3 regions of the Mesorhizobium sp. BH1-1-4 genome follow, and region 1 is predicted to be linked to each of the others. Evidence: riboswitches for the same ligand, from Rfam matches in the RefSeq annotation. Region 1 holds a riboswitch; each other region holds the start of a gene.
What was found. A riboswitch is a leader RNA that binds a small molecule or an ion and turns the genes downstream of it on or off. The one in region 1 is predicted to bind cobalamin.
Positions count from the first base shown of each region.

Region 2: another riboswitch for cobalamin. It lies ahead of LB569_RS27895 (DUF1636 family protein); the one in region 1 lies ahead of LB569_RS21420 (aromatic ring-hydroxylating oxygenase subunit alpha).
Region 3: another riboswitch for cobalamin. It lies ahead of bluB (5,6-dimethylbenzimidazole synthase); the one in region 1 lies ahead of LB569_RS21420 (aromatic ring-hydroxylating oxygenase subunit alpha).

Region 1 is NZ_JAIUIN010000013.1:126,136-136,525, forward strand. Features, by position in the region: gene LB569_RS21375 (TonB-dependent siderophore receptor) at 1-472, opposite strand, end outside; gene LB569_RS31850 (hypothetical protein) at 566-694, opposite strand; gene LB569_RS21380 (alpha-ketoglutarate-dependent dioxygenase AlkB family protein) at 728-1,357, shown strand; gene LB569_RS21385 (nucleotidyltransferase family protein) at 1,409-2,878, opposite strand; gene LB569_RS21390 (glycosyltransferase family 2 protein) at 2,878-3,555, opposite strand; gene LB569_RS21395 (glycosyltransferase family 2 protein) at 3,555-4,307, opposite strand; gene LB569_RS21400 (glycosyltransferase family 2 protein) at 4,363-5,115, opposite strand; gene LB569_RS21405 (serine kinase) at 5,112-6,161, opposite strand; gene LB569_RS21410 (PqqD family protein) at 6,195-6,626, opposite strand; gene LB569_RS21415 (hybrid-cluster NAD(P)-dependent oxidoreductase) at 6,768-7,868, opposite strand; gene LB569_RS21420 (aromatic ring-hydroxylating oxygenase subunit alpha) at 7,889-9,136, opposite strand; cobalamin riboswitch at 9,250-9,452, opposite strand; gene LB569_RS21425 (DUF680 domain-containing protein) at 9,938-10,141, shown strand; gene LB569_RS21430 (DUF680 domain-containing protein) at 10,214-10,390, shown strand, end outside.
Region 2 is NZ_JAIUIN010000026.1:28,630-39,019, reverse strand. Features, by position in the region: gene nuoG (NADH-quinone oxidoreductase subunit NuoG) at 1-51, opposite strand, end outside; gene LB569_RS27935 (NADH-ubiquinone dehydrogenase) at 125-820, opposite strand; gene nuoF (NADH-quinone oxidoreductase subunit NuoF) at 886-2,190, opposite strand; partial or broken gene nuoE (NADH-quinone oxidoreductase subunit NuoE) at 2,213-3,223, opposite strand; gene LB569_RS27920 (NADH-quinone oxidoreductase subunit D) at 3,224-4,414, opposite strand; gene LB569_RS27915 (NADH-quinone oxidoreductase subunit C) at 4,414-5,016, opposite strand; gene LB569_RS27910 (NuoB/complex I 20 kDa subunit family protein) at 5,021-5,602, opposite strand; gene LB569_RS27905 (NADH-quinone oxidoreductase subunit A) at 5,593-5,958, opposite strand; gene LB569_RS27900 (winged helix-turn-helix domain-containing protein) at 6,294-7,493, shown strand; cobalamin riboswitch at 7,523-7,728, shown strand; gene LB569_RS27895 (DUF1636 family protein) at 7,766-8,200, shown strand; gene cobW (cobalamin biosynthesis protein CobW) at 8,197-9,249, shown strand; gene LB569_RS27885 (cobaltochelatase subunit CobN) at 9,268-10,390, shown strand, end outside.
Region 3 is NZ_JAIUIN010000008.1:45,676-56,065, forward strand. Features, by position in the region: gene LB569_RS16100 (hypothetical protein) at 1-168, opposite strand, end outside; gene dxs (1-deoxy-D-xylulose-5-phosphate synthase) at 343-2,256, opposite strand; gene LB569_RS16110 (pirin family protein) at 2,355-3,275, opposite strand; gene LB569_RS16115 (DUF2277 domain-containing protein) at 3,306-3,572, opposite strand; gene LB569_RS16120 (exodeoxyribonuclease VII small subunit) at 3,678-3,929, opposite strand; gene LB569_RS16125 (histone deacetylase family protein) at 3,933-4,859, opposite strand; cobalamin riboswitch at 4,980-5,168, shown strand; partial or broken gene bluB (5,6-dimethylbenzimidazole synthase) at 5,228-5,842, shown strand; gene LB569_RS16135 (hypothetical protein) at 5,962-6,945, opposite strand; gene LB569_RS16140 (TetR/AcrR family transcriptional regulator) at 7,036-7,644, opposite strand; gene LB569_RS16145 (MFS transporter) at 7,764-8,984, shown strand; gene ribB (3,4-dihydroxy-2-butanone-4-phosphate synthase) at 9,108-10,208, opposite strand; gene aroC (chorismate synthase) at 10,304-10,390, opposite strand, start outside.

The DNA.
Region 1 (10,390 bases):
AGGGCTGGCGCAGGCCGTCCTTGTAGTCGCCGAGCGTGGTGGCATCGTAGCCTCTGATGTAGATTTGGTCGAAGCGCGGGTCGAACCCATAGGCGCCGGTGCTCACGCCGGCGGAATAGCGCACCGCCTCGATGATGTCCTGCGCGCCGCGCTCCTCGATCTCCTTGCGTGTCACCACCGAGACGGAGCGCGGCGTTTCGATAAGCGGCGTGTCCGTCTTGGTCGCGCCGGAGCTGCGCTTGGCGGCCACCATCTTGTCGTCTTCTCGGGAAGTGTCGCTGCCGGTCTTGCCGCTGACCGTAATCGGCTCCAGCACCCCCGTACCGTCGGATGCCTGGGTGCCGGCCTGCTGTGCCGATGCATGGCCAACGCCAAGCACCGTCGACAGGCACGTCGTCGCCACAAGCCCTCGCCGGAACCAGATACCGCCGCGCTTGACCGCTCCGAAGTCTCGAAGAAACACCACTTTTATATTACCTCGCTCTCGTCATTCGTTCCCCATGGCCTCCGTCCGGCGCCCGGGTGAAATTGTTGCCTTAGACTCAAGTTCAAAATCTTGACTAAGTTAATCATCTTTATCCGTCAACGCCTCTGGCTGATTTGGTGAGACGAATTCACCGCGCATTCCCGCCTCGGCAATTTCAGTGAAATCGACGACTGCTTTCGGGTCGCCCTCGGCGTCCGATGGTGGCATCTTGCGGGTCCGAACATTCGAAAGGTGAGCCAATTGCTCGTTCTGCCCAAGGGCGTCCGCCACATGCCGGCCCATCTGTCTCGCGAGGTGCAGGAGGCGCTGGTCGAGGACGTCAGGGCCATCGTCCAGCAGGCGCCGCTGTTCGTGCCGGCCATGCCGCGCACCGGCAAGGAGATGAGCGTGCGCATGACCAATTGCGGTCCGCTCGGCTGGGTCACCGACAAGGAACGCGGCTACCGCTACCAGCCGACGCATCCCGTGACCGGGACGCCATGGCCGCCCATCCCCGGCAGTCTGCTCGACCTGTGGCGGCAGGTGTCGGGCTATCCGCATCTACCGGAGGCCTGCCTGATCAATTTCTACACGCCCGACGCGAAGATGGGCCTGCATCAGGATCGCGACGAGGCCGACCTCTCGGCCCCCGTCGTCTCCGTCTCGCTCGGCGACGACTGCCTGTTCAGGGTCGGCCAGACGACGCGCGACGGCGCCACCAAATCGTTCAGGCTGAAAAGCGGCGATGTCGTCGTGCTTGGCGGCGAGGGCCGTCTTGCCTTCCATGGCGTCGACCGCATCTACCCTTCGACCTCGGCGCTGCTCAAGAACGGCGGCAGGATCAACCTGACGCTGCGGCGGGTAACGAAGCCCGACGGGAACACCGTATAGCCGCGGGCGCCTCTACCGCGCTCCGGCCCTGCTGCCTTTGGCGGCGACGTCTCAGCGCAGCGGCGAAAAGGCCGCCGAGACCAGCTGGAAAGGCAGCGCGCCATAGGCCGCGACCGTTGCCTGGTCTTCCCATTGGCGGAATTGCCGGGACGGTCGCGCCTCCAGCGTCAGCGCGTGATGTCGGCCGTCGAGCGTCACCTTGCCCCGAAAATGCAGCACCCGGTCGCCTCCGGACCGGCTGATGGCCATGGCGCGCAGGCGCGCGACATGGTGATCGTCGGCATTGATCTCCATTTCGATGCGGCGCCGGATCGGCGGAACACTGACCCGGATCGTGATGTCCAGCATCATGTCTCCGGCCGTCGGTGGGCAGGGTATGGCTTGGGAGAATGCCGATGGCGAGGCCGCGCCCAGCGGCACGCGGCTGGCGCGGCGGCCACGCCAGGCTTTGGTCGGCGGTTCTTGCCGCAGCCGGCCGCTCTTGCGTCTCAGCCGCAACTGCTTGGCAAACCCGCGCGACAGCCAGGCCAGCCTGCCGAAATCGGTTCGCGGCTTGGCCTGCAGCACGGCCGACCAGCGCGACAGGCCGGTGCGGTCGGCCATCTCCAGCACGCGCGCCAGCACCCTGTCCGGCACCGTCACGCCAATCTCGAGCGCTAGGTAGGAGAGCGCCACTGCCGCGGCAACGGCAAGGCGCCGCCTGGCGACAATATCGAGGAACACGTCCCAGTCGACGTCGCCGGCACGAATGGCCACCGCGCAATCGACCAGCCAATCGCTATGCGTGTGGGCGTCGAGCCCGCCATGCGCTATCGCCAGCGCGATGCGGTCGGCGGGCGACGGTACCAGCACGCCGACGTCGCTGAACTCGGCCGCCGCCGCCCGCCGCCAGATCGCCTGGTCGTCCTCGTCGCTTTGCTGGGAACCGTCATAGGCGAGTTGGTGCAGGTCGATATCGCCATAATTGCCCTTGAAGAAGTTCATCGAGCGCAAGGACGCCAGTCTTGTCCTCAGATATTGCGGGCTCACCCCGGTGGCGATCTGCCAGTCGCGCTCGCGCAGCACGTCGAACGCCGCCGGCATGTCCTGCGACCGGACCAATATGTCGATGTCGTGCGCCACCCGGCCCCGCTGCGCCGACGCGTTCAAGGCAATGCGGCTGGCACCCTTGATCAGCATCACCATGCATCCGGCGTCGGTCATCGCCTGCAGCGCCGGTTCGGCCTCGCGCATCGCCATGCGCGACTTGGTCCACAGCATCTTTTGCAGGCCGACAAGACGTGGATAGGCGGAATGCCCGGCCAATTTACGGCCGAACCGGTCGCAGATGGCGGCCAGCAGCCGATGCTCCCTGAAGGAGACGAGGTCGATGTCGTTCGCGCTCAGCCACTCCATCGCGCAACCGGCGGCCGCGTCGTCGTCGGCAAGAAGCGCCGCCTTGAGCAACTGGTCGAGCCCGCCCGTCGGCCAGGACCAGCCATAGTCCGGGAAGCGTCGGCCGATGCGGCGAATGCGCGCCATCAGCCCGCGCCGGCCTTGTTTCGGGCCCGCCGCAGCATGGCCAGCCGCGCCACTTCCAGGTAGCCGCGGTCGCGCGTGGCATCGCGCCCGTAGGACAGGCTGCCGGGTCTGATTCGACGCAGCGCCAGCACCTCCTCGATCATGTCGAGGGCAAGGCCCGCCTCGCGTGCCCGCGCGATCCAGTCGATCATCTCGCCACGGCCGCCCGGCGGATCGACGACGGGTCCGACGGTCTCGGCAACCTCGCGCCGGATCAGCATCGTGGTCCGCGACCAGCCGGGCAGAGCCGCGCCTTCGGGCGCATCTGGCCGATCATTGCGGAAATTCCGCCATTGGCAGAAAACTCCCGATGCCGCGGGAAATCTCTCGAGATGCGCGAGCTGTGTTTCGATCTTGGCGGGCAGCCACAGATCGTCGGCGTCGAGCGTCGCGATGAACGGCGTCGACAGCGCGGCGATGCCCCTGGTCGTGGCGCTGCCCGGCCCGGCATTTGCCTGGCGCAGCAGGCGCAGCGGCAGGTCCGTTCCGCCGATCGCCGCGGCGAGGTCGTCGGTCGATCCGTCGTCGACAATCACCACCAGTTCAGGCCGCACCGTCTGGGCCGCGACCGACCGCAGCGTCTCGGCGATAGTGTCGCTGGCGTTGAAGGCCGGTATGACGACGCCGTATCCGTCCATCACAGGGAGTGCCAATCTGTCAGTTTGTCCAGCTCGAAGATACCTTCGATCGGCCGTAGCGACGGGTCGGCCTTGCGCCGCTTCATGGATTTATAGATAGCGCGCAGGAATTCCCGCGACTGGACGTCCTCTTGCCTCGTCATGTTGCCGGCATGCCGTCTGTAGTAGAGTGCGACCGTGTCGGGAAGCACGTATCTGGGGCCGATCTCAAAACCGCGCAGCAGGTAGTCGGTGTCTTCGGCCTGGACGAAATCCTCGTCGAAATCACCTATGCGCGCGACGAGCCGGCGCGCGAAGATCGCCGCCGACAGGTGAATGCCACGAATCGTGATGCTGTTGCTGTCCGCCGTGGGCTCCAGGATCCCGTCATCGATCTTGTCGACCAGCATCATCCTTGAGTAGGTCAGATCGAGATCGGGATTCTTCCGGAAAAACGCGACATCCGCCTCGAAGCGCCCGGCCGGCGAGATGTCGTCCGAATCGAGGAACGAGACCAGGTCTGCCTCGGGCTTGAGCAGCCTGAGCCCGCTGTTGCGCGCCCGCGTCACCCCCATGTTCTCTTGCCGGAACAGCCGGATGCAGGAATGATCATGCATCATCGCGCGCACGGCCTCGACCGAACCGTCGGTCGAACCGTCGTCGACGACGATGATGTCGAGATCGGCGGCGTCGCCTTGCCTGAGCAGCGAACGCAGCGCGGCGCCCACATAGGCTTCGCGATTGTAGACCGGCATGATCACGCTCAGCCTCATCCGCGACCTCGCGGCCGCTGCTGCACCATCCGATTTGATCGCGAGATATACCGCATTAAAGCACCCGCCAGTCGGGCGAGCTCTTGAGCTCGAAAATGCCGGGAATCTCACGCAGGGATGGGTTGGCCCTGCGTCGCCGGATCGATTTGTGGATCGCCCGCATGTGGTCGCGGAGCCGGCTCTCGCGCTTCCCGGTGATATTGCCGGCATGGCGCCTGTAGTAGATCGCGACCGTCTCCAGAAGGCGGTAATTCGGACCCGTTTCGAAGATGCGCAACAGATAGTCAGTGTCCTCGCACTGATCGAATTCCTCGTCGAAATAGCCTATGCGATCGATAAGCGCCCTGCTGAACAGGCCGGTGCTCATTGAAATTCCGCGCAGCGTTACAGTGCGACTGCCCGCTACCGGCTCCATCCTGTCATCGTCTATCTGCTCGGCCAGGGTCATCAGGGAGTAGGTCAGGTCAAGGCCCGGCTCGGCCTTGAAGCAAGCCAGATCCGTCTTGAAGCGTCCGGCAAGCGAGATGTCGTCGGAATCGAGGAATGACACAAACCCGGCATCCGGCGGCAAGTGTCTAAGCCCGGCGTTGCGCGCCCTCGCGACGCCCATATTGGGTTGCAGGACCAGGCGGATGCAGGACGCCTCGCGCATCGCAGACCGTATCGCCTCCACCGAGGCGTCCGTGGAGCCGTCGTCGATGACGATGATGTCGAAGTCGGCGTCAGCGCGCTGCCTGATCAGGGAGCGCAGCGCCGAGACGACATAGCGCTCGCGATTGTACACCGGCATGATCACGCTGAGCTTCACGAGAGGCCTCGCGTCAGGAAATTCTCGATCGCGCCGGCGATTTCTGCCGGGTCGGTGCCGAGGGACAAACGAAAGCACGGCAAGAGGCGGGTCAATTCGCTGAAGAAGCGAAAGCCGCTTTCGCGCTCGCCCGGCATCTGGGCGATGCCGGACGGCGCCAAGGCAATCATGGCATCCCTGCGTGACACCGGCATGATCGAACTTGCTCCGCCACCGCTGATATGTGGCACCACCAGCGCGACGATGTCCAGCATCGCGGGCACCGGGCGGGGCGTTACGTCGCCAATGTGAAACGTGTGCTTGCCCTGCCAGTTCAGCGGGCCTTGCTCAGCCAGCCTCTGTTGCAGGCCCAGCCGCGCGAAACCTCGCGCGTCCTGTTTCAGGGTGGAGAAAAGGGGCCGCGCGGTCACGCCCCCGACGAGATCGATCAGCACATAGTCGTCGCCGACACTGTCGAGCCCATTGAGCAGGCCGGCGGCGACAGTGCCGGATTTCCCCGCCCCGCCCGCGCCGGCGAGCAGGATACCCTTGCCGTCGATGCCGAGCGTGCCGGCATGGGTCAGCCGCATGCCGCGCGCGGCATATTCCCAGTGCAGGAAGGCGCGCAGCGGCGCCCCCGGCTCCCAGGGCGGAAAGGCATCGGCCGACGCCATCAGCTGCACGCCAACGCTACGGTGCGGATCGTAGATCTGCCAGAAATCCAGGTCGTGGAAATAGTGGCCGCGCAACCCGGCTTCGGCGAGCCGTTTGGCAAAACCGTGCTCGGTGAAATGCGCGTCGCCCCATCGCGCGGGCTCCGGAATGCCGTGGATGCCGGGATAAGCGATGAAGACGCGGCACGCGGCCGGTTCGGGCCGATCACGTCCGGCTTCGACAAATGCATGGCCCAGTGCATCGGCAAGCACGCCGTGACCGAGATGCACGGTCAGTTCCAACAGGGGCAGGCTGACCTTGCATGTGGTCGGATAGCGCAAGCCCGCATTTTCGGCGGCGGCGAGGAGATACCGGCCGTAATCGGGCAAGGTTTCCAGCGTGACGCGCGGCATCAAGCGCCTTCCATCACGGCAGCGGCCGGCCCGTCAGGAAGCCTGCTTGACCGCCGGCCAGCCGAGTGGTTCCTCGACCTCGTGGATGGGATCAATGACGATCAGGTCGGCGAGGTCGTCGTGAATGCTCACATCGAGCGGCTCGTTCGTGGCGGCCAGCTCGGCGGCCAATTCGTCCGGCAATGGCTGCACCGTCGCGTCGGAAGGCACCAGCAAGCCCAGTTCGAGCAATTGCGCTATGAAGTGATCGAGTTGGGCCTGGCCTATTGTCGAGCCGCCCGCGGTAAGCCCGACCAGAGCCCGGGCGTCCATTCCGGACGAAAGTGCCTGCCACACCTTGCTGCCGGAATCGGAGAAGCCGAAATACTTGCCATTCGCAAGGTTGAGCACCACGGCCTCGCCATCGAAGGATTCGAAAACGATATCCCGGCTCGCAACCGCATAGGCATGGGATTCATGCATCATTGTCGCCCCGCTTAGCATTCCTGCCCGCCAGCAGGACCCGTTCCACCGACAACGCCTGTAAACTTTCGGTTGTTCCTTGGCAAGGTAACCTTTGCCGGTAAGGCGCCGGCCATATGCGGGATCAGTCGAAGGCCAGCCGGATCAAACCTCGATTTCCAGTGCCGACAGTGGCTTGGAACAACAGGCCAGGATGAAGCCGTCGTCGATCTCGTGATCGAGGATGCCGCCATTGTGGCTCATCTCGACGGCGCCGGAGACTTTCTTCACCTTGCAGGTTCCGCACAGGCCGAATTCGCAGGCTGCCGGGATCCGCACGCCCGAGGCGCGGGCCGTCTGCAGCACGGTCTGGCCGGCGACGCACTCGGCATCGACGTCCGACATCGCGAAGCGGATAGGTGTTGCTGCTTCGACGGGAGCTGCCGCACCGTCCTGCTCCGGCGAGGCGAACGGCGCCTGGATTTCCTCGACGGTCGGCGCGGCAAAGCTTTCCTGATGGTATCTCGCCATGTCGAAGCCGGCGGCCTCCAGCATGCCGCGCACAGCACGCATGAAGGGATCGGGGCCGCAGCAGAAGATCTCGCGTTCACGGAAATCGGGCGCCAGCAGCGGCAGCCGGATGGCATCGATGCGGCCCATATGGCCGTACCAGCCCTCGCGGCTCGACCGCTCCTCGATCATGAAGCCGAGCGACAGGCCCGGCATGTGGCCGCCCAAAAGTTCGAGTTCCTTGCGGAAAATGATCTCTTCGGGACGCCGCGCGCAATTGACGAAGCCGACATCGGTCCAGGGCGCGCAATCGTTCAGCCAGCGCAGCATCGACATCATCGGCGTGACGCCGGAGCCGGCCGAGATGAACAGATATTTCGCCGCCGGGTGGCAGTGCAACGAAAAATCGCCGCTCGGTCCATAGGCCTTGACGTGCGAGCCGGGGGTCAGGTGATCGAACATCCAGCGTGTGCCGATGCTGCCTGCCTGCGCCTTCACCGTCACCGCGATGGAGAACGGCCGCGACGGTGACGACGACAGCGTGTAGGTGCGCATCAGCGGACCGTCCGGCGTCGGCAGTTCCAGCGTCACGAACTGGCCCGGCTTGTAACGGAACCAGGTCTGGTTGTCGGAGCGGAAGGTGAAGGTCTTGACGCCGGGCGCCTCATCGCTGACGCCGGTCACTTCCAGCACCTGCAGCCTGTCGTTCCACGGCGCCATCTGGTCGAGATGGCGATAGAGGCCAAGGTCGGTCATGGCATTCATCCCTCAGCCTCTCATGCCACGCTGCGCAGCGCCGGCCGGCCGCCTTCGGCAAGGCGCGGGCCGATGAAGCGCGCGTACCAGTCGACGAACTGGATGACGCCGCCTTCATGCAGCTCCGAATAGGGGCCGGGCTCATAGGCCGGCGACAGGATGCCGAAGGCGTTTTCCTCGACGATGCGGCGGTCCTGGTCGTTGGTCTCGGTCCAGACATGGGTGAGGTCGGCGAGATCGTAGTCGACGCCCTCTACCGCGTCCTTGTGCACCAGCCATTTCGTCGTCACCGCCGTTTCTGTGGCGCTGACCGGCAGCACACGTAAGGTGACGGCATGATCGACCAGGATATGGTTCCAGGTCGTCGGATAGTGGTAATGCATCAAGGTGCCGATCCGGTCGGCCGAGACGCTGTCGGACAGGTTCTTGCTCACCGCCCGCTTGCCCGTCATCGTGTAGCTCTGGGCATCGCGCAGCAACGGCGCGCGGGTGGCACGGTATTGTCCAGCCGGGTCGATGCGGAATTTGCTGGGCAGGCCAACAGCCTCGCATTTGGCCCAATGCGCCAGCATTTCCGGATCGCTGTCGGCGCCCTGCACGCCGGTCACGGTCGGCGCTTCCGGGAAGGTCTTGCACAATTCCGGATGATTGCCGGCGCAATGGTAGCATTCGCGGTTGTTTTCCCAGACCAGCTTCCAGTTGCCCTTCTCGATGATGGTGCTCTCGAAGGCGATCTTGGCCTCGCTGAGCCGGTGCGGCTGCAGATAGGGCTCGATCATCGCCCGCATCGGCGCGAAGTCCGCCGGCTCCTTGGCCAGGCTGATGAAGACATAGCCGGCGACGCTTTCGCAGGCGACTGGCTTCAGCCCGAACTGGCTCTTGTCGAACCCGTCGGCCATCTGGCGGGCGAACAGCAGCCGGCCGTCAAGCTCGTAAGTCCACTGGTGGTAAGGACAGACCAGTTTGGCGGCCATGCCTTTGTCGCTGTTGCAGACGCGGCTGCCGCGATGACGGCAGGAATTATGGAAGGCGTTGATCTTGCCCTGCTGGTCACGCACCAGCACGACCGGATAGTCGCCGATCTGCACGGTGATGAAGCTGCCCGGCTTGGGCAACTCGCAATCATGGCCGATGAACAGCCAGTCGCGATACCAGATCAGCTCCATGTCCAGCTTGAAGTAGTCCGGGTCGGTATAAAAGGGCTGTTCCAGCGAAAAGCCTTGTCTGCGGCTGTTCAAGAGCCTCAGCATGTCGTTGCGCGCATCCATGTCCTGTCCTCATTTTCAAGGACTGAACTGGTGGTGATGGAGGAAGGATTGAGCGCAAGCCGGCAAAAGCCGGACAAACATCATCCGCCCCTTGACCGCCCACCGCGATCAGTCGAGTTCTAGCGATCTCGGGCTGGTTTCCGGGCTCTGGAGTCGTCCTTGCGGACCATCGCGACACCTTCCCAGGCCTTCGCCCAGTGGTCTCCCGTTGCGACTTGAACTCCACCACCGTTGCGGGGGCAGCGCCGGAATCTGACCGGCTTCCCAATTCTCCGCTCCGTCGTCACGCAGCGGCACCTGAGATGGAATGATTTAATCACGACAGGGTTTGCGACATCGGCATGAAAGCGACATCGCCTCCATGCGGCGCGACACGCATGCTGGATGGTTCCGGCCGATGGAGGCGTCTTTATGGGAAGCCGCGCCGGCACCGTTTTCGACCCGTTGCCGGCGGCGAAAAAGGTTAACGGTTACGAAAAGTGACTATTAGCAGATTCTAAAATCGAACCGAACGGTTCGTTTCTGTTGACGGTGCGTGCAGGACGGTGTGAACGCAGGGCCTTCGACACAGTCGGTGATCGAAGCGGTGGTTCCAGTTAACCGGTTGATATAGCGAAGAAAAACAATGGACGTAAAAGGGCCTGGTACAATTTCAAGTGGTGGAGTCATGGTCCACGCGGAACAACTTCGTGATTGGAAACGGCAAAGGTGCTCTCCCACATCGGGGCTGTCCGAACGACGCGATTTTTAATCCCAAGACACGCCGCTAGACGGACGGAAAAAATACTGGAGTACCCCAAAATGAAAAAGATTGTTCTCACTGCCGCAGCCCTTCTGGCTATTTCCGGCAGCGCCTTTGCTGGTAGCGACCATTATGGTTCGAGCGCCGCGACCCCTGCTGCCACCTCTGTCGACAGCTCGTACACCGCTTCGACCAAGAAGTCGCAGCCGGCTGCTCAGACGCCTGTCCAGGGTGCCGATCACAACCTCTTCGGCAACAACTAATAGCCGCTCCCCGGCACGCGGCGGGATTGCCCTGCCGCGCCGGTGGACGCCACAAATTCAGGAGTATTTAAGATGAACAAGATCCTCATTGCTGCCGCCGCCGTTCTGGCCCTTTCCGGCAGCGCCTTCGCCGGTAGCGACAACTTTGGTTCGAACGGTGCCAACCAGGCGGCTGTCACTTCGACCGACAACGCGGCCACCGCGTCGATCGGCAAGTCGGCTCCGGCCACCCAGGCGCCCGTTCAGCAG
Region 2 (10,390 bases), on a different contig from region 1:
GTAGTGGTCGGGTACAGTGATTTCTTTCCCGTCGACCTTGAGCTTTGCCATTCGTCTCAAACCCCTGCGGATTTCCCGCAATCTCATTTTCCGGGCGCGGCAGACGCAGCGCCCGACATTTCATTCACTTCTTCGCGGCCAGCGCCGTGGCCTGGCCTGTCCAGTCGTCGCGGCCGATGCGGCCGTTGAACGACAGATAATCGTCGACCCAGGCGATCTCCTGCGGCGACCATGCGGCGATCTGGGCGTAAGTCCAGACACCCAGGCCGTTCAGCACCTTCTCCAGCTTCGGGCCGATGCCCGATATCGCCTTCAGGTCCGAAGGCTTCGCCGGCCTGTCCATGGCCTTGGGCTGGCGGAAATCCTCGGGCATCAGCACGTCGGGCACATCGCCCGTCGCCGGACGCGCGGCGGCCGCTGGCGCCGTGGTGGCGGCTTCCCTGGCGGCAATGTCGGTGACTTCCTGGGCAAAGGACTGCGCCTCGGCGATCAGGGTCTTGGCCGTCGCCCGCGCCCGGGTGGACGAAGAGTTCGCATCCTCGAATTGCTCGATCCTGGCCTCGAAATCCTCGATCAGCGGCTGCATGAGGCGCTGCGACGCCTCGGCGGCTCCCGAAAGCGCGCCCATCCAGACGCCGAACGCATGATTGGCGAGCCCGATGCCAAGCGCCGACATCGCCGCCGCACCCGCGACAGGATGCACGAAAAGGTTGACGGCGCTGGCCATCTCCTTCGGCATCATCCTGGTCAGGTCCTGGTTCATCTTCTCGATCTGGTCCAAATTAGGCATCAATGGGTAGGGTGTCGAATACGGCGCCATAGGGTTCTCCTGGTCGTTTCTTCGTTCGCCCCGCCCCGTTTTCTTCCCGCCTTCAAAGTTTCTTCTTATTCAGCCGCCACCATCACCGGTTCGGCCCGGTGCGCGTTGCGCGAAAACTCGTCGATGCGCCGCTCCACCTCGCCGCGGAAATGCCGCATCAGGCCCTGGATCGGCCAGGCGGCCGCGTCGCCCAGCGCGCAGATCGTATGGCCCTCGACCTGCTTGGTGACGTCGAGCAGCATGTCGATCTCGCGCTTCTGCGCCTCGCCGCGCACCAACCGCTCCATCACCCGCCACATCCAGCCTGTGCCCTCGCGGCACGGCGTGCACTGGCCGCAGCTCTCGTGCTTGTAGAAGTAGGACAACCGCGCGATCGCCTTTACGACGTCGGTCGACTTGTCCATGACGATGACCGCCGCCGTGCCGAGGCCGGACTTGAGGTCGCGCAGCGCGTCGAAGTCCATCGGCGTGTCGATGATCTGCTCGGCCGGCACCAGCGGCACCGAGGCGCCGCCCGGAATGACCGCCAGAAGATTGTCCCAGCCGCCGCGAATGCCGCCGCAATGCGTCTCGATCAGTTCACGGAACGGGATCGACATCGCCTCTTCTACGGTGCACGGATTGTTGACGTGGCCGGAGATGCAGAACAGCTTGGTGCCGACATTGTTGGGCCGGCCGAAGGACGAGAACCAGGCAGCCCCCCGTCGCAGAATGGTCGGCGCCACGGCGATCGATTCGACATTGTTGACCGTGGTCGGGCAGCCATAGAGGCCGACATTGGCCGGGAATGGCGGCTTAAGCCGGGGCTGGCCCTTCTTGCCTTCGAGGCTTTCCAGCAGCGCCGTTTCCTCGCCGCAGATATAGGCGCCGGCGCCGTGATGCATGTAGATTTCGAAATCGTAGCCCGATGTGTTGTTCTTGCCGATCAGCTTGGCCTCGTAAGCCTCCTCGATCGCCCGCTGCAACGCCTCGCGCTCGCGGATGAACTCGCCGCGCACATAGATGTAGGCGGCAATCGCGCCCATGGCGAAGCCGGCCAGAAACGCGCCTTCGACCAGCGTGTGCGGATCGTTGCGCAGGATATCGCGGTCCTTGCAGGTGCCGGGCTCGGATTCGTCGGCGTTGATGACGAGATAGCTCGGCCGGCCGTCGCTCTGCTTGGGCATGAACGACCATTTGAGGCCGGTCGGGAAGCCGGCGCCGCCGCGTCCGCGCAAGCCGGACGCCTTCATCTCGTTGACGATCCAGTCACGGCCCTTGGCAATGAGCCCCGGCGTGTTGTCCCAGGCGCCGCGCGCCATGGCGCCGGCCAGCGACTTGTCGAAGAGGCCGTAGATGTTGGTGAAGATGCGGTCTTTGTCCTGAAGCATTTTTCGTCCCTCAGACCGGCTTCTTGGTCGGCTTGGCGGCAGGCTGCTTGGTCTCCGGCGCCTTGAAGGCGCTGCCCGGTTCGGCCCGGTTCTTCGGTCCACTGCGTTGCTTTGGAGTCGCCTCGACCTCAGGAGCGGCCTTGTTGGCGTTGGCGGCCGAGTGGAGTGGTGCCGCAACGCTGGCAGCGCTCTCGGTGACCGGCGCGACCTTGGCCGGCGACGGCGTCTTCAACGTCGGGTTGGTCTCCGGCGCTGCGGTCTTTGGCCTGCTGGATTTTGACGGAGCGACCGGACCGGGCGCGGCTGGCGCGGCGGGGGCCGCCGGTGCCGGCACTGGCGCGGCGATGATCGCGTCTGGCGCCGCCTTGGCGGCCCTGGCCGCTTCCCGGGCTTCCCGATCGCGGGTCGATTTGAGGATCGCCTTTTCACTCTTCAGCGTGGTGAGGCCGGAGGCCGGCTCCGAGCCGGTGCGGCCGTTCTGCGGCCCCGGCGCCACCGAAGCGCCCTTGCCGGCATCGTAGAGATCGATGATTTCGGCCAGCCGTTCCGGCGTCAGATCCTCGAACGTATCCTTGAACACCATGACCATCGGCGCGTTGACGCAGGCGCCGAGGCACTCGACCTCCTCCCACGACAAGGTGCCCTTGTCGTTGGTGTGGAACTGGTCGTGGTGGATTTTCGAGCGGCACACATCCATCAGCGCTTCCGAGCCGCGCAGCATGCAGGGCGTGGTGCCGCAGACCTGGATATGCGCGCGGGTGCCGACGGGATTGAGCTGGTACTGCGTGTAGAAGGTCGCGACCTCGAGACCGCGAATACGCGGCATGCCGAGCATGTCCGAAATCGTCTCGATCGCCGCCTTGGTGACCCAGCCTTCCTGCTCCTGCGCTATCATCAGCAGCGGAATGATCGCCGACTGCTCGCGCCCCTTCGGATATTTCTTGATCCACTGCTTGGCCGCCGCCGCATTCGCCTTGTTGAAGGCGAAGGACGCTGGCTGGACGCTGGCTTCTGCGAGACGGCGGACTGACATTTAGCGATCGACCTCACCAAACACGATGTCGAGGGAGCCAAGAACGGCGGTGACGTCGGCCAGCATGTGGCCGCGGCACAGGAAATCCATGGCTTGCAGATGCGCGAAACCCGGCGCGCGCAGCTTGCAGCGGTACGGCTTGTTGGTGCCGTCGGAGACGAGATAGACGCCGAACTCGCCCTTCGGCGCCTCGACCGCCGCATAGACCTCGCCGGCCGGCACGCGATAGCCCTCGGTGTAGAGCTTGAAATGGTGGATCAGCGCTTCCATCGAGCGCTTCATCGCCTGGCGTTTGGGCGGCACCACCTTGCCGTCGAGGTTCGACACCGGGCCGGTGCTTTCCTTGCCGAGCAGGAGATCGACGCACTGGCGCATGATCCTGGCCGACTGGCGCATTTCTTCCATGCGAACGAGGTAACGGTCGTAGCAGTCGCCGTTCTTGCCGATCGGGATGTCGAAATCCATCTCCGAATAGCATTCATAGGGCTGCGACTTGCGCAGGTCCCATGGCGAACCCGAGCCGCGCACCATGACGCCCGAAAAGCCCCAGGCCCAAGCATCTTCCAGCGAAACGATGCCGATATCGACATTGCGCTGCTTGAAGATGCGGTTGCCGGTGAGCAGCTTGTCGAGATCGTCGATCGACTTCAGGAATGGATCGATCCACTTGCCGATATCCTCGACCAGCTGGCGCGGCAGATCCTGGTGGACGCCGCCGGGGCGGAAATAGGCGGCGTGCATGCGCGAGCCGGAGGCGCGCTCATAGAACACCATCAGCTTTTCGCGCTCGACGAAGCCCCACAGCGGCGGCGTCAGCGCGCCGACGTCCATTGCCTGCGTCGTCACATTGAGAATGTGCGACATGATGCGGCCGATCTCGCAATAGAGCACGCGGATCAGCTGGCCGCGCCTCGGCACCTCGATGCCGAGCAGGCGCTCGGCCGCCAAGGCAAAGGCGTGCTCCTGGTTCATCGGCGCGCAATAGTCGAGCCGGTCGAGGTAAGGCACCGCCTGCAGATAGGTTTTTGCCTCGATCAGCTTTTCCGTACCGCGATGCAAGAGCCCGATATGCGGATCGACCCGATCGACCACTTCGCCGTCCAACTCCAGAACCAGCCTCAGAACACCATGCGCGGCAGGGTGCTGAGGTCCGAAATTGATGTTAAAGTTGCGAACGGAGGTTTCAGCCATTACTGCTTTGCCTTCTCATCCCCTGGCAGCACGTAATCCGTGCCTTCCCATGGGGACAGAAAATCGAAATTGCGGAATTCCTGCTTCAGTTCCACAGGCTCGTAGATGACGCGCTTGGCTTCGTCGTCGTAACGCACTTCGACGAAACCGGTGAGCGGGAAATCCTTGCGCAGCGGATGGCCTTCGAAACCGTAGTCGGTCAGCAGGCGGCGCAGGTCCGGATGGCCCGAGAACAGCACGCCATAGAGATCGTAAGTTTCGCGCTCGAACCAATCGGCGCCGGGATAGACGCCGGTGATCGAAGGCACCATCGTCTCCTCGTCGGCCTGCACCTTGATGCGAATGCGAACATTCTGCTTCGGCGAAAGCAGGTGATAGACGACGTCGAAGCGCTTGGCCCGCGACGGATAGTCGGCACCGCAGACATCGATGATCGAGATGAACTGGCAGCGCGCATCGTCGCGCAGGAAGGCCATCACCTCGATCAGGTTTTCCGGCTCGACGTGAACGGTAAGCTCGCCATAAGCGAGCACAGCGTCACTGAAGCGCCCAGGCAGCTTCTCGCCGAGATAGGTCGACAGTTCGCTAAGGGATGCGGCCATGGATTTACCGTTCGATCGTGCCGGTGCGGCGAATCTTCTTCTGCAGGAGAAGAATGCCGTAGAGCAGGGCTTCGGCACTCGGCGGGCAGCCGGGCACGTAGATGTCCACCGGCACGACCCGGTCGCAGCCGCGCACCACCGAATAGGAATAGTGATAGTAGCCGCCGCCATTGGCGCACGAACCCATCGAGATGACGTAGCGCGGCTCCGGCATCTGGTCGTAGACCTTGCGCAGCGCCGGCGCCATCTTGTTGGTCAGCGTGCCGGCGACGATCATGATGTCGGACTGGCGCGGAGACGCGCGCGGCGCGACACCGAACCGCTCTGAATCGTAACGCGGCATCGAGGTGTGGATCATCTCGACCGCGCAGCACGCCAGACCGAAGGTCATGAACATGAGCGAGCCGCTGCGCGCCCAGGTGATCAGCGCCTCGGTCGAGGTGACCAGAAAACCCTTGTCGGCAAGCTCATTGTTGATTTCGAGGAAGAAGGGATCGTCCTCCCCCACCGGCCTGCCGGTGTTGGGATCGATAATACCTTTGGGCTTCGGCGCGACGAGGGTGCCTGAACTGTCGTTCAATCCCATTCCAGCGCTCCTTTTTTCCATTCATAGGCAAAGCCGATGGTCAGCACTGCCAAAAAAACCATCATTGACCAGAAACCGAGCATGCCGATCTTCGAGAAGGACACTGCCCAGGGGAAGAGGAAGGCGACTTCCAGGTCGAATATAATGAACAGGATCGACACCAGGTAGAAGCGGATGTCGAATTTCATGCGGGCGTCGTCGAACGAGTTGAAACCGCACTCGTAGGCGGAAAGCTTTTCGGGATCCGGGTTGCGGTAGGCCACCAGGAACGGCGCGACCAGCAGCGCCAGGCCGACGACCAGTGCCACGCCGATAAACAGGACGATGGGCAGGTACGAACTGAGAAGTGCGTTCATGCAGCGGCTTTCCGTTGGCGCCAATCCACTTTGACTACAGCACCGAACCTTAATGCGGAAGCGTGACAGATTAACCGCTGAACCGTTTTAAGGGGGCCTATGCTGCAACGCGGCGAGGGTTAGCGCAGCACTTCCAGCGAAGCAAGTCAAACCTTGTTCAAAACAACGAGCTGGACGGCATTCCGGGAGAAACTGGTCTCATACGCTCCTGTTTGATTTCCTTCGCTTTTTACTCCACTTTTCTCTCCTGACAGGATTGCCACCAAAACCCTGCTAGCATGGGCTGGAATCACCCCATCACATCTTTGTCAAAGCACCCTCAGAGTGACGCCTGCATGAAGGAAAAGATCTCGCTTGCCACCGCCCGGCGCATCGCGCTCGCCGCGCAGGGGTTTCTCGACCCCCGCCCCGCCGGCACGCCCGACCGCCGCCATTTCGCCCGCGTTCTGTCCCGCACCGGCCTGCTGCAGATCGATTCCGTCAGTGCGGTGGTGCGCGCACATTACATGCCGCTCTATTCGCGTCTTGGCCCCTATCCCCTCGCCTTGCTCGACAACGCCGCCGTGACGCGCAAGCGCACCGTGTTCGAATACTGGGCGCACGAGGCCTCCTTCCTGCCGGTCGAGACCTACCCACTGATGCGCTGGCGCATGCGGCGCGCCGAGCAAGGCGACGAAATGTATCTGGGGCTGGCCAAATGGGGCCGCGAGCACGCCGCCTATATAGAAGAGATCTACCGCGAGGTCGTCGAGCGCGGGCCGATCGCCGCTTCGGCGCTCGAAGGCCAGAAAGGCTCCGGCGGCTGGTGGGGCTGGAGCCACGCCAAGCACGCCTTCGAATGGCTGTTCTGGGCCGGCCGCATCACCACGGCGCACCGACGCGGTTTCGAGCGCTTCTATGACCTGCCGGAACGCGTGCTGCCGCAGGCGATCCTCGACCTGCCGGTGCCGGCGGCCGAGGACGCGCACCGCGAATTGCTGCGCATCTCCGCCCGCGCCCATGGCGTGGCGACATCGGGCGACCTGCGCGACTATTTCCGCCTGTCGCCGGCCGATATGAAAGGCCGGCTGGAGGAACTGGTCGAACTCGGCGACTTGCTGCCGGTCCGTGTCGAGGGCTGGGACAAGCCGGCTTACCTTCACAAGGACGCCCGTATGCCGCGCAAGATCGAGGCCCGCGCCCTGCTGGCGCCGTTCGATCCGGTCGTCTTCGAGCGCTCGCGCTCGGAACGGCTGTTCGATTTCCACTACCGCATCGAAATCTACACGCCGGCTGACAAGCGCCAATATGGCTACTATGTCCTGCCCTTCCTGCTTGGCGACAGGATCGTGGCGCGCGTCGACCTCAAGGCTGACCGGCCGGCCAGTGTCCTGCGCGTCCACGCGGCTTATGCCGAGCCCGGCGCACCGCCAGAGACGGCGGCTCAGCTCTTCGAGGAATTGAAGCAGATGCAGGGCTGGCTAGGCCTCGAACGCATGGAGGTGACGCCTGCCGGCGATCTGGGCCCGGCGCTGGCCGACATCACGGTGTCGTAAGCTCGCGTTGACACCGCTGCCCGCAAGAGCCTAAATCCGATCCAGACGGTCTCCTCTCAGCAAAGGGAGGAGCCAAGAGGGAATGCGGTGCGGGCTGAAAACCCAAATCCGCGGCTGTCCCCGCAACTGTAAGCGAAGAGCCAAGGCCGAAAGCCACTGGGATTGTCCCGGGAAGGCGGCTACCCAAGGCGATGACCCGCGAGCCAGGAGACCTGCCGTCTGGAATGCAAGAATCCGATCGCCCGGCGGGTTTTCCGGGCAAGGAGCCTGATTTGGATCGCGACAGCAGTTTTTCGGCTGAAACAACAGACGTTTTGTCCGGCGAGGGTGATTCCCTGGCCGGCGTGACCGTCATCGTCTGCGCCTCGTGCCGCGACGAGACCGGCTCCGACGCCAATCCCCGGGCCGGCGAAATTTTGGCGGAAGACACGCGCCAGGCCGCCTCGGGCGAGAACATCCGCATCCGCACGGTCGAATGCCTCGGCAATTGCAAGCGCCGGCTGAGCGCCGCGATCCTGCGCGACGGCTGCTGGAGCTATGTGTTCGGCGACCTGACCACAACCAGCGGCGCCGATCTCGTCACCGGCGCCAAGCTCTTCGCCACCTCGACCGACGGCCTCATTCCCTGGCGGGGCCGGCCCGATAGCCTCAAGCGTGGCCTCGTTGCCCGCATCCCTCCTCTCGACATGCTGAAGGACTTGACATGACCGCTCCAAATTCGGCCGGCAATCTCTCCCGCGTTCCCTGCACCGTCGTTACCGGCTTCCTCGGCGCCGGCAAGACGACACTGGTTCGCCATCTCCTGGAAAATGCCGGCGGCAAGCGCATTGCCATCATCGTCAACGAGTTCGGCGACATCGGCATCGATGGCGAAATCCTCAAAGGGTGCGGCATCGACACCTGCCCCGAGGAAAACATCGTCGAACTGGCCAATGGCTGCATCTGCTGCACCGTCGCCGACGATTTCGTGCCGGCGCTCGACCAGATCCTGTCGCTGACGCCGAAGGTCGACCACATCCTGATCGAAACCTCCGGTCTCGCTCTCCCCAAGCCTCTGGTTCAGGCTTTCCAGTGGCCTACGGTGAAGAGCCGGGTGACCGTCGACGGCGTCATCGCCGTGGTCGACGGTCCCGCACTTGCCGAGGGCCGCGTCGCCAACGACATGGACGCCCTGCAGGCGCAGCGCGCCGGGGATGACAGCCTCGACCATGACGATCCGGTCGAGGAAGTGTTCGAGGACCAGATCGCCTGCGCCGACCTGATCATCCTGTCGAAGAGCGACCTGATGGATGCCGCCGGTTCGGCCCGCGCCAACGCCATCGTCAACGAGCATTCCGCCCGCGCCGTGAAGATCGTGCCGACGTCTCATGGCAAGGTCGATCCCTCGGTGCTGCTCGGGCTTGGTCTTGCCGTCGAGGACGACATCGAGAACCGCAAGTCGCATCATGACGGCGCGTTCGATCATGAGCACGATGATTTCGACACCTTCATCGTCGACATCCCCTCGATCGCCAATCCGGACGAACTGGCCAAGCGCGTCACAGAGGCCGCCGAACAGGAAAACGTCCTCCGTGTGAAGGGTTTCGTCGAGGTCGGCGGCAAGCCGATGCGGCTCCTGCTGCAGGCCGTCGGCCCGCGCGTCAATCATTACTATGACCGTGCCTGGACGGCTGATGACGACCGCCGCTCGCGCCTCGTCGTCATCGGCCTCAAGGGGCTGAACCGTCCGGCGATCGAACGTATCCTCGCCGGCTGATTTCAGACACGGACCGCGATGCACATCCTCACCACGACCTCCGCCTCGCTCGACGACCTCGCCGAGCCTGTCGATCTCCGGCAGACGCCGGCGGATATCGTGGCCCTGTCCTTCACCGACAGCGATCTCGCCGGACTGGCGGCGGCATGGAAGGCGCAAGCCGATCGCCTGCCCTCGATGCGGCTCGCGTCACTGCGCGACCTGCGCCATCCCATGTCCGTCGACCTGTGGATCGACAGTGTGGCCCGCCACGCCAGGATCATCCTGGTGCGCATCCTCGGCGGCTACGACTGGTGGCGTTATGGTTGCGACCAGCTCGCCGCGATTGCCCGCGAACGCGGCATCAAACTGGCGCTGCTTCCCGGTGAAAGCCACGACGAGGATCTCAGGTTGATCGAATCCTCGACGCTGCCGCGCGCCGACCTCGACAGCCTTCTCGGCTATTTCCGCGAAGGCGGCCCGGCCAATATGAGCGCGCTGGTGCACAGGCTGGCAGGCCTGGCTGGACAGGACACGTCGGTCGCCAGTCCGGTCAGTGTGCCGAAGGCCGGTTACTATCAGTCTGGATTGGGGGTCGTGGAGAAGCCGGACCTTTCAATGGTCGGCGCTCCCGTCGTCCCAATTCTTTTCTACCGATCGATGCTGCTTGCAGCCGATGTCGCACCCATAGACGCTCTTTTTGAAGCTTTGGAGCAACGCGGCATGCTCCCGATTCCCATCTTCGTCTCCAGCCTGAAAGACCCGGTGTCCCTGGCCTTTGTCGAAAATGCCCTCGCCTCGCTGAAACCCGCCGCCATCATCACCGCGACCGCTTTCGCCTCCGGTGCCGAGCCCGGCGTCGAAACCCTGTTCGACCGCGCTGGCGTGCCCGTCTTCCAGGTCATCGTCGCCACCACGCGCCGCGATGTCTGGGAAAACAACCAGCGCGGCCTGGCGCCCGCCGACCTCGCCATGCATGTCGTGCTGCCCGAACTCGACGGCCGCATCCTTGCCGGTGCCATTTCCTTCAAGGGCGAGAGCGATGTCGATCCCGCACTTGGCCATCGCGCGCTGGCCAACCGGCCGGAGCCGGATCGCGTGGCGCAGGTGGCGGGGCGTGTGGCGGCTTTCATACGCCTTCAGGAGACGCCCCGTGCCGAGC
Region 3 (10,390 bases), on a different contig from region 1:
GACGAACTTCGGCACCTGCCTGAAGGAAAAGCCGCCGCGAATATCGCCCATCTTGCCGGCGACGATGCCCATCGCGGCCTTTTCAAGATTACGGTCGTAGGCCGTTTCGGCGGCGGCAGGCACGACCATCACGGCCAAAAGTGCCCCGCCGCACAAAAGCATCTTCATTGATTTTGTCTCCCTGCCTGGCCGTGATCTAGCACGGCGCCGTTGAAAAACGGCCAAGGGACAGGGTAAGCGAAACGCCAAACGGCAGCGTTAACAATGCGCTACGAAATCAAGCCGGCAAACCGATTCAAGCCGTTCAGATTTTGATTCAGGCGCGCTGGGCGCGATTTTGATTCAAGCGCGCTGCGCGCGGGCCGTGTGGCCGAGCGCAGTGAAAACGGTGCGCACGATACCGGCGGCGTCGAGCCCGGCATCGGCATACATCTTTTCCGGCTTGGCATGGTCGGTGAAGACGTCGGGCAGCACCAGCGGGCGCACTTTGAGACCACTTTCCAGCAGTCCTTCATGGGCGAGGAACTGCAACACATGGCTGGCGAAGCCGCCGATGGCGCCCTCCTCGACCGTCACCAGCACCTCGTGCGAGCGGGCCAGCCGGCGGATCAGGTCCTCATCGAGCGGCTTGGCGAAGCGGGCATCGGCGACCGTGGTGGAAAGACCGGCCGCGCCGAGTTCTTCCGCCGCTACAAGACAATCCTGCAGGCGCGTGCCGAAGGACAGCAGGGCGACCTTGGTGCCCTCCCTGACGATGCGGCCCTTGCCGATCTCGAGCATGACGCCACGCTCCGGCATGTCGACGCCGACGCCATTGCCGCGCGGATAGCGGAAGGCGATCGGCCCGTCGTCATAGCTGGCGGCGGTGCGCACCATATGGCGCAATTCCGCCTCGTCGGCCGCCGCCATCACGACGAAGCCCGGCAGACTAGCCAGGAAGGTGGTGTCGAAGGCGCCGCAATGGGTGGCGCCGTCGGCGCCGACGAAGCCGGCGCGGTCGATGGGGAAACGCACCGGCAGTTTCTGGATCGCGACGTCATGGACGACTTGGTCGTAGGCGCGCTGCAGGAAGGTCGAATAGATCGCCGCGAAGGGCTTGTAGCCTTCCGTCGCCAGGCCGGCGGCAAAGGTCACCGCATGCTGTTCGGCGATACCGACATCGAAGGTTCTGGTCGGAAATACCTCGCCGAACAGGTCGAGGCCGGTGCCGGTCGGCATGGCGGCGGTGACGGCGACGATGCGGTCGTCCTCGCGGGCTTCGCTGATCAGGCTTTCGGCGAACACCTTGGTGTAGGCGGGAGCATTGGCCGGTGCCTTGGCCTGCGCGCCGGTGATGATGTCGAACTTGTTGACGCCGTGGTATTTGTCGGTGGCGGCTTCCGCCGGCGCATAGCCCTTGCCCTTCTGGGTGACGACATGGATCAGGACGGGGCCTTTTCCGTTGTCGCGAACGTTCTTCAGCACCGGGATCAGGTGCTCCAGATTGTGCCCGTCGATTGGGCCGATATGGTAGAAGCCGAGCTCCTCGAACAAAGTGCCGCCGGTGACGTAGCCGCGCGCATGCTCGACCGCCCGGGTGATGGCGCGATCGGCGCGCTTGCCGAGATAAGAGGTCAGCTTCTTGCCGAAATCGCGCAGGCCGACATAGGCCTTGCCAGAGGCGAGCCGCGCTAGATAGGCGCTCATGGCGCCGGTCGGCGGGGCGATCGACATGTCATTGTCGTTGAGGATGACGATGAGCCGGGCATCGAGCGCGCCGGCATTGTTCATCGCTTCATAGGCCATGCCGGCCGACATGGCGCCATCGCCGATGACGGCGATGACGTTGTTGCGGCCGCCGGAGAGGTCGCGGGCGGCGGCCATGCCCAAGCCGGCCGATATCGATGTCGAGGAGTGAGCAGCGCCGAACGGGTCGTACTCACTCTCGGCGCGGCGAGTGAAGCCCGACAGGCCACCTTCCTGGCGCAAGGTGCGGATCCGGTCCCGCCGGCCGGTCAGGATCTTGTGCGGATAGGCCTGGTGGCCGACATCCCAGATCAGCCGGTCACCGGGCGTGTTGAAGACATAATGCAGCGCCACCGTAAGTTCGACCACGCCGAGGCCGGCACCCAGATGGCCGCCGGTGCGGGACACCGCGTCGACCAGTTCGGCGCGAAGCTCGGATGCCAGTTGCGGCAATTCGCCCTCGGCCAGCGTGCGCAGGTCGGCCGGCACGCGGACCTTGTCGAGAAGCGGCGTATGCGGCGTTGCGTTCACGGGCACCCAGACTTTCTGTTCATCGGCGGGATAGGCCGCCGTCCGGCGAAAGTAAATGCGTGTCGGTGACGCGGACCGTCAGCCTCTCACCGACCCGCTCAGCCTTCCGGCAGCGGAATGAACTCTTGCTGGTCGCCAGGAACGATGTCGAAGCGGCCGGTCTTCCATTCCTGCTTGGCCTGTTCGATGCGCTCCTTGGACGAGGAAACGAAATTCCACCAGATGTAGCGCTTCGAACCGAGCGAGGCGCCGCCGAACAGCATGAAATGCGCACCGGCTTGCGACGATATGACGATCTCGTCACCGGGCTTGAACACCAGCATGCGCTCGGCCGGAAACACGTCGCCCGAAATCGAGACCTCGCCCTCCAGCGTATAGATGGCGCGCTCTTCGGCGTCGGCCGGGATTTTGACGCTGGCGCCGGGCTTCAGCCGCAAATCGGCGTAAAGCGTCTCGGAATCCGCCCGCACCGGAGACCGCAACCCCTGGAAATCGCCGATGACGACGCGGCCGCTGACGCCTTCGGCGTCGATTTCGGGAAGTCGAAGCGCAGCGGTGTTCTCGAACACCGGTGCGACCTCTTCCTTGCCGTCGGGCAGCGCCAGCCAGGTCTGCAGGCCGGAGATCGACATTGGCGCGCCGCGCAGTTCCTGCGGCGTGCGCTCGGAATGGACAATGCCGCGACCAGCCGTCATCAGGTTCACGTCACCGGGCTCGATGACCATTTCGGTGCCGAGCGAATCGCGGTGCCTGATCCTGCCGTCGAACAGATAGGTCACGGTCGAGAGGCCGATATGCGGATGCGGACGGACATCGAGCGCCTGGCCCGCCCGCAGGATGGCCGGGCCCATACGGTCGAAAAAGATGAATGGCCCGACCAGCCTTCTCTTGGCGGTCGGCAAGGCGCGGCGCACCTCGAAGCCGCCAATATCCTTGGCGTTGGGGATGACCATCAGCTCGAGCTGGTCGCTGGCAAAGGCATCACCGGCTTCAGGATCTTTACCGGGAAAGAAGCTCATGAACTCTCCTTGTCAGCGGCCTTGGCCGCGTCAGGCAAACCGGATAGCCGCCTTCGCCCGCAATTTGGCCGCCACCTCTTCCCGGTTGCGCGGATGCTGGTGGGTCTCGAGCGTATCAAGCAGCTCGCGTGCCGCCGCCGCGATAGCCTCGACCGCGTGATCGAACGCATGCTGGTTCTTGGCGGACGGCCGCGTCCTCCCGCTCAGCTTGCGGACAAACTGGAGCGCCGCGTCGCGGACTTCGTCATTGGTTGCCGGCGGATCAAAATTGAACAGGGTCTTGATGTTTCTGCACATCGTTTCCAAACCTCCTCTGGAACCTTTTCAATCGGGACGAGCCTTATCCTCAATCATGATCGTGTCCAAAAGCCGGTGAGGCAAGCGCGTCGTTGGCGAGCGGCGTCAGTCAGCGTCGAGCGGCTCGGTTCCGACCGGCTTGCCGTCGCGCGACAGCCTGATCTTCTCGACCTTGTCCTCGGCAGCCTTCAGCAGCCGGTCGCAATGCGCCTTCAGCGCCTCACCGCGCTCGTAGATGCGGATCGACTGGTCGAGCGGCACGTCGCCACGCTCCAGGTCATCGACGATCTTCTCCAGCGCGTCGAGCGCCTGTTCGAAGCTCATCGCCTTGACGTCTTCGTTGATCTCACCGCTCATCATTCATCCTTTCATCAGTCGCCCGACATGGGCGGCGACCGAAAATGCCAATCCCTGCAGATCGTAGCCGCCCTCGAGCAGGCTGACGAGCCGGTTGCCGCTGTGGCGAGCGGCGCGCTGCATGAGCTGGCCGGTCGCCCAGTCGAAATCGTCCTCGGTCAGATTGATCTCGGCCAGGGGATCGCGATGATGCGCGTCGAAGCCGGCCGAAATGATGATCAGGTCGGGCGCGAAATTGTCGATCGACGGCAGCACGCGCGACAGGAAGGCGTCGCGAAACACCTCGCTGCCGGTTTGCGGCGCCAGTGGCGCGTTGACGATGTTTCCGGCGCCGGTCTCGGTCTTCGCGCCGGTGCCGGGGTAGAGCGGCATCTGGTGCGTCGAGCAATAGAGCACCGAGGGATCGTCCCAGAAAATGTCCTGCGTGCCGTTGCCGTGATGCACGTCCCAGTCGACGACGGCGACACGTTCGGCGCCATGCTTCTTCTGCGCATACCGGGCAGCGATCGCCGCTGTGTTGAAGAAGCAGAAGCCCATCGCCGTGGTCTTTTCGGCGTGATGGCCGGGCGGTCGGGCCGCGACGAAGACATTGTCGGCACGGCCCGCGAAGACGTCGTCGACGGCGGCGTTGGCGGCACCGATCGCGGTGATGACCGCCTGCCAGCTTTTCGGGCTGGCGGTGGTGTCGGCATCGATGCGGGCTATGCCCTCGTCGGGGATGGCGGCGCGGACACGCGCGACGAAATCGGCGGGATGCGCGTAGAGGATCGTCGCCTCGTCGCCTTTAGATGCCTCGACGCGGTCGAGCGCGGCAAAAGCTTCGTCGTCGAGCACGCGCTCGATGGCGCGCAGGCGATCCGGCCGCTCGGGGTGACCGGGCGGGGTGATGTGTTCGAGAAAGATCGGGTGTGTATAGAGACGGGTGGCCATGTCCCCCTATCTAGTGCCCCGGCGCCTCAATGACCATGCGCCGCGCTTTGATCGCTGGGGAAAATCACGTCCGCGTCTCGTAGTGTCGCTACGGGCATTGGCGTCGCCGGCACTTCGGCGTAAGGTGGGGACCTGCCTGGTGCCCGCCGGTCGATTTGTGGCGGGAGAATCGGGAACACGGTTGAATTCCGTGGCGTGCCCAACGCTGTAAGGGGGACCGCGCCGGTAAATGCCACTGTCGATGACGGGAAGGCACCGGAGGCGGGTTGATCCCGAGCCAGAAGACCGGCCTGGCAGGCATCGATATCCGCATGGTCAGGCGGATATCAGGGATTGCAATCGCAAGGGGACACGCGATGCCGGAAGCCATGACCGCTCCTGTCGGCGACGGATTCGATCAGAAAGCGCGCGACGCGGTTTATCGCGCCATGTTCACGCGGCGCGACGTCCGCAGCCATTTTACATCGGAGGCGATCGATGACGACGTCCTGGCGCGGCTGCTGCTTGCCGCCCATCACGCGCCGTCGGTCGGCTTCATGCAGCCCTGGAACTTCATCGTCATCCGCGACGGGCAGCGGCGGGCTGAGGTGCGCGACCTGTTCCTGGCCGCGCGAGAACAGGAGCTGCCGGCTATCGAAAAAGAAAGGCGGGCGCTGTACCGCAAGCTCAAGCTCGAAGGCATTTGCGAAGGCGCGCTCAACATCTGCATCACCTGCGACCGCGAACGCTCGAAAGGCTCGCCGCTTGGACGCTGGCACAATCCGGAGATGGACCTCTTCAGCACGGTCTGCGCGGTGCAGAATTTCTGGCTGGCGGCACGTGCCGAGGGTGTTGGCGTCGGCTGGGTCAGCATCATCGAGGCCGAGGCGTTGAAACGGCTGCTGGCCATTCCCGACCATGTAACGCCGATCGCCTATCTCTGCGTCGGCCGTGTCTCGGAGTTCGCACCGAAACCGGATCTTGAAACGCATGGCTGGGGACGACGGCTGCCGCTGCCCGACCTGATCATGAGCGAGACGTTTTGCGGCCAGGGAGAGGCACCGCTCAAATCGGCGGTGGCGCGCCTCAACATCCCCGATATTGCGCCCGCGAGTCCCACCGATCAGCGCGTCGCGCCGGCCGTGCCCCAGCGCGAGCCGCCGAAGGTGGAGAGCGCCTTGTCCTTGAGTTCCCTGAACTTCGACGAGGCTTCGGCCAGCCTGGCATCCCAGGCGGCATCGGGCACCTGGCCTTCGATGGTCTTGAAATAGACCTGCATCAGGCAAGCGATGGCGAAGGGCTCGATAAAGGCCGCCTTGAAGGCCCAGGCAAAGACGATCGCCAGCACGAAGGCCCAACCGGCGAGTTGACCGGGCATGACGTAAAGAATGGCGGCGGCCGGCGCCAGCATCAGCAGGAAGATCACAAACGACACGCCCCACATGATGACCGCCAGCCAGACGGCGTTCTTGACCATGATCTTGCCGTTCTGGGCGTAGAGCACGACGCCTTGGCGCGCGGTTTCGAAGGGCGAGGACGAGTTGATGCGAATGTTGTAGCCGAGGATGATCTCGTCGACATAGGTCAGCGACAGGCGGATCAGCGTGTTGAGGAAGGCGACAAGGCCGCTGAGGCCAGGAATGGGCAGGAAGGCGGCGACGCCGCCGAGCAGGCCGGTGATGGCGCGGATGGCGCCCTTGACCAGCTGGTCGACGACGAAAAGGATGTTCGCCTCGGCGAAACGCTCGGTCACGACCTGTTTCGCGTAGGCGATCTGGTTCTGGCCGTCGGGAACGTCATGACCGTCGATCAGATGCACCATGACGGCGATGTGGCCGGCCTTGACGACATAGAGGATGTATTCGCGCAGCCAGTAGACGGCGATCGAGACGACGCCAAAGCCGACCACGCCGCCCCACAGGGCAAAGGACAACGGGCCGTCCGGATCGGTGGAGATATGGCCGACGCCATAACCGACCGAGGCACCGGTGCCGGTGGCCATGATGTAGGCCAGCGTGATGCCGAAATAGACGATCATGCGAAAGACAATGAAGGGCCAGGTCCGCACCATGATGGACACCGACCTGCCGATATCGAAATCCCACATGCCCGATTCTCCCCCTCAGAGATGGCTGGGGGAGGATGCGCTCAAACCGGCTGTTGTCAATTGCGGGCGGTGGCGTCCCGCCATGGCGGTTCAGCTTGACCGCGCTTGCGGCTTTTTCAGCAGGCCTTCGAGCAATTGCTTGAACGCCGCCACAACCATCCTCGACGTCGCCTCGGGATCCTTCGCATTGGCGATGCGCTGCGCGGCCTGACTGCTCGCCCCGTTGATCAGCCGCGCTGCCGACTCCGGGTCGACACCGGGGACGACCACCCCTTCCCCCTGCAGCGCGATTAGATGATCGGTCATTGAACCGACACATGCACTGGCATTCGACCATTGCGCCGGGTCGCCCAGCACGGCCGGGCCATCCCGGAACATGATGCGCTGGATTTCCGGCTCCAGCGCCATTTCGATATAGGTCGTGCATTCGTCGACGAAATGCTGCCAGCGGGTCGGCGCCCGTGACGCAACCTCATTCACCCGGGCGGCCATTTCCGCATCGATTTCAGCGATAACCGCCTCCAGCAGGCCTTTCTTGTCGCCGAAGTGATGATAGAGGGCGCCGCGAGTCAGCCCGGCCGATGCGGTGAAATCGTCCATCGATGCTTCGGAATAGCCGATAGTGCCGAAAGCCTGACGCGCCGCGGCGATCAGCTTGGCTCGTGTCTCAGCGATCATCTCCTTGCGTGGTCGGTGCATGCTCTGGTCCTATCCACATACGCTCCGTATGCCAATTGACATACGCGACGTATGGTCTATTTAACACTCATACGTATCGTATGTAATTATCAGATCGCCTTTTGTCGAGGAACCGGATCATGCATAACCCTTACTCCGAAATCTTCCGGGCCCGCGGAGCCAAAGGCTTTGCGGCCGCCGGCTTCCTGGCGCGCCTGCCGATCGCCATGGCGCCGATCGGCATCGTCGCGATGCTGTCGCAGACGCGTGGCGAATACTGGCTGGCGGGTGCTGTCTCGGCGACTTTCGCGCTAGGCAATGCTTTCGTGGCGCCGCAGATATCAAGGTTGGTGGACCGTCTGGGCCAGACACGCATCGTGGTCCCCACCACCATCATCACCGTGATCGCCTTCGCGGTTCTCATCGCGGCGGCCAATCAGGATTGGCCGGTCTGGACGCTGTTCGCCTCGGCACTGGCAGCCGCGGCCATGCCCAGCATGCCGGCAATGGTGCGCGCGCGCTGGACCGAGATTTTCCGGGGACGGCCGCAGATGAACACCGCTTTCGCCTTCGAATCGGCGGCGGACGAACTGGTCTATATCGCCGGCGCGTCGCTGTCGGTGGGCCTCAGTGCAGGCCTCTTTCCTGAAGCCGGCGTTCTGGTCAGCACCGTGCTCCTCGCCATCGGTTCAACGGCTTTCATCCTGCAGCGGTCGACCGAACCGCAGGTGCGGCCGGTGGATCGCGCCACGAGCGGTTCGGCAATAAGGCTGCGGCCGGTGCAGATCATCACCCTTGCCCTGATTTTCATCGGCGCGACCTTCGCCACGACGGAGGTGAGCACCGTGGCCATCACCAAGGAATTTGGCCAGCCGGGCGCCGCCAGCCTCGTCATCGGCGTCTATGCGCTGGGGTCGTTCGTGCTCGGCATCATCGTCGGTGCCCTCAACCTGCAAGCGCCGCTGCAACGCCAGTTGGCAATCGCGGTCGCCCTGGTCGCGCTTGGCACGCTGCTGCCGCTCACCGCCGGTACGGTGCCGCTGCTGGCGCTGACCGTGTTCATCAGCGGCGTGGCAATCTCGCCGACCTTCATCACCGCCTTCGGCCTGATCGAACGGCACGTGCCGGAAGCGATGCTGACTGAAGGCATCACCTGGGTGATGACCGGCATCGGCATCGGCATGGCGCTCGGTTCCTTCGCCGCCGGCGCGGTGGTGGATGCGTTCGGCGCGCAGAACGGGTTCTGGGTTTCGGTTGCATCAGGCGTTATCGCGCTGGTCACGGTGCTGCTCGGCCAGCGCAGCCTCGCCACCCACGAATGCGAGTTGGCAGGATGCGAGGCGGCTATCCCGGCGGAGTGACGGCTAGCCGTCCGATGATCAGCGCATATACGTTTGGCCTAGGCGACATCGTCATCCACGGGCGAAGCGACGCGCGGCGGAGCGCAGACCCGTGGATGACGACGTCGCGAAGGTGTTGGCCCGCTACAGAATCTCGGTCTTGGCGATGTGGATGCCAAAGCCCTCGAGGCCGATGTAATGGCGCTCGCGCGAAGCGATCAGGTTGATGGAAGAAATGCCGAGATCCTTCAGGATTTGCGCGCCTAGGCCGATCTCGCGCCATTCGCTCTCGCGCCGGCGCGCCTCTTCGTGATCCTCGCGGTCGCCCGACGCGGGGCGCTTGCGCTCCTGATGCGCGACGCCGACCGAGCCCTCTCTGAGATAGACGATGACGCCGCGCTTGCGCTCGCCCATCGCCTTCATGATGCCGTCGAGCCGGTGGCTGGTGCCGAACACGTCGGTCACCACATCCTCGGAATGCAGCCGCACAGGCACGTCCTCGCCGTCACGGATATCGCCGAAGACGACGGCGACATGGTGCATCGTGTCCCAGGGCAGCGTGTAGGTGAAGACCTGCGCCTTGCCGCCGAGCGTGTCGATGTCGGAGCAGGCGACGCGCTCGACCAGCGTTTCCTTGCGCTGCCGATAGGCAATGAGATCGGCCACCGAAACCTGCTTGAGGCCATGTTCTTCGGCGAAAGCCTGCACCTGCGGGCCGCGCTTGACCGTGCCGTCGTCATTGACCAGTTCGGAAATGACACCGATCGGCGGCAGGCCGGCGAGCTTGCACAAATCGACAGCCGCCTCGGTATGGCCCGAGCGCATCAGGACGCCGCCCTCGCGCGCGATGAGTGGGAAGATGTGGCCGGGGCGGACGAAATCGGAGGCGCCGACATTACCATTGGCAAGGTTGCGGACGGTCAGCGTGCGGTCGTCGGCCGAAATGCCTGTCGTCGTGCCATGCTTGAAGTCGACGCTGACGGTGAAGGCGGTGGTGTGCGCGGAATCATTGTCTGCGACCATCGGCTGCAGGTTGAGCCGCTTGGCTTCCTCGCGCGGCATCGGCGTGCAGACGATTCCGGAGGTGTTGCGCACGATGAAGGCCATCTTCTCGGGCGTGCAGTGGACGGCGGCGACGATCAGGTCGCCCTCGTTCTCGCGTCCGTCATCATCCATGACGACGACGATCTCGCCGCGCTCGAAGGCGCGGATGGCTTCGACGATCTTCTTCTGGTCGTAAGGCATAGTGCGCTCGCTTCGCTCGCAAGGGAGTAGGGGAATAGGGCAGCAAGGGAATAGGGAAAAGGAAAGAATTTGCCTGGTCGGGCTAAGGGTGAAATTTATTTCCCCTGCTCCTCTACTCCCCTACTCCCCTTCCCTGTCTGTCCTCGATGCCGCAGATAATGGTCGGCGATGGCGCAGGCGAC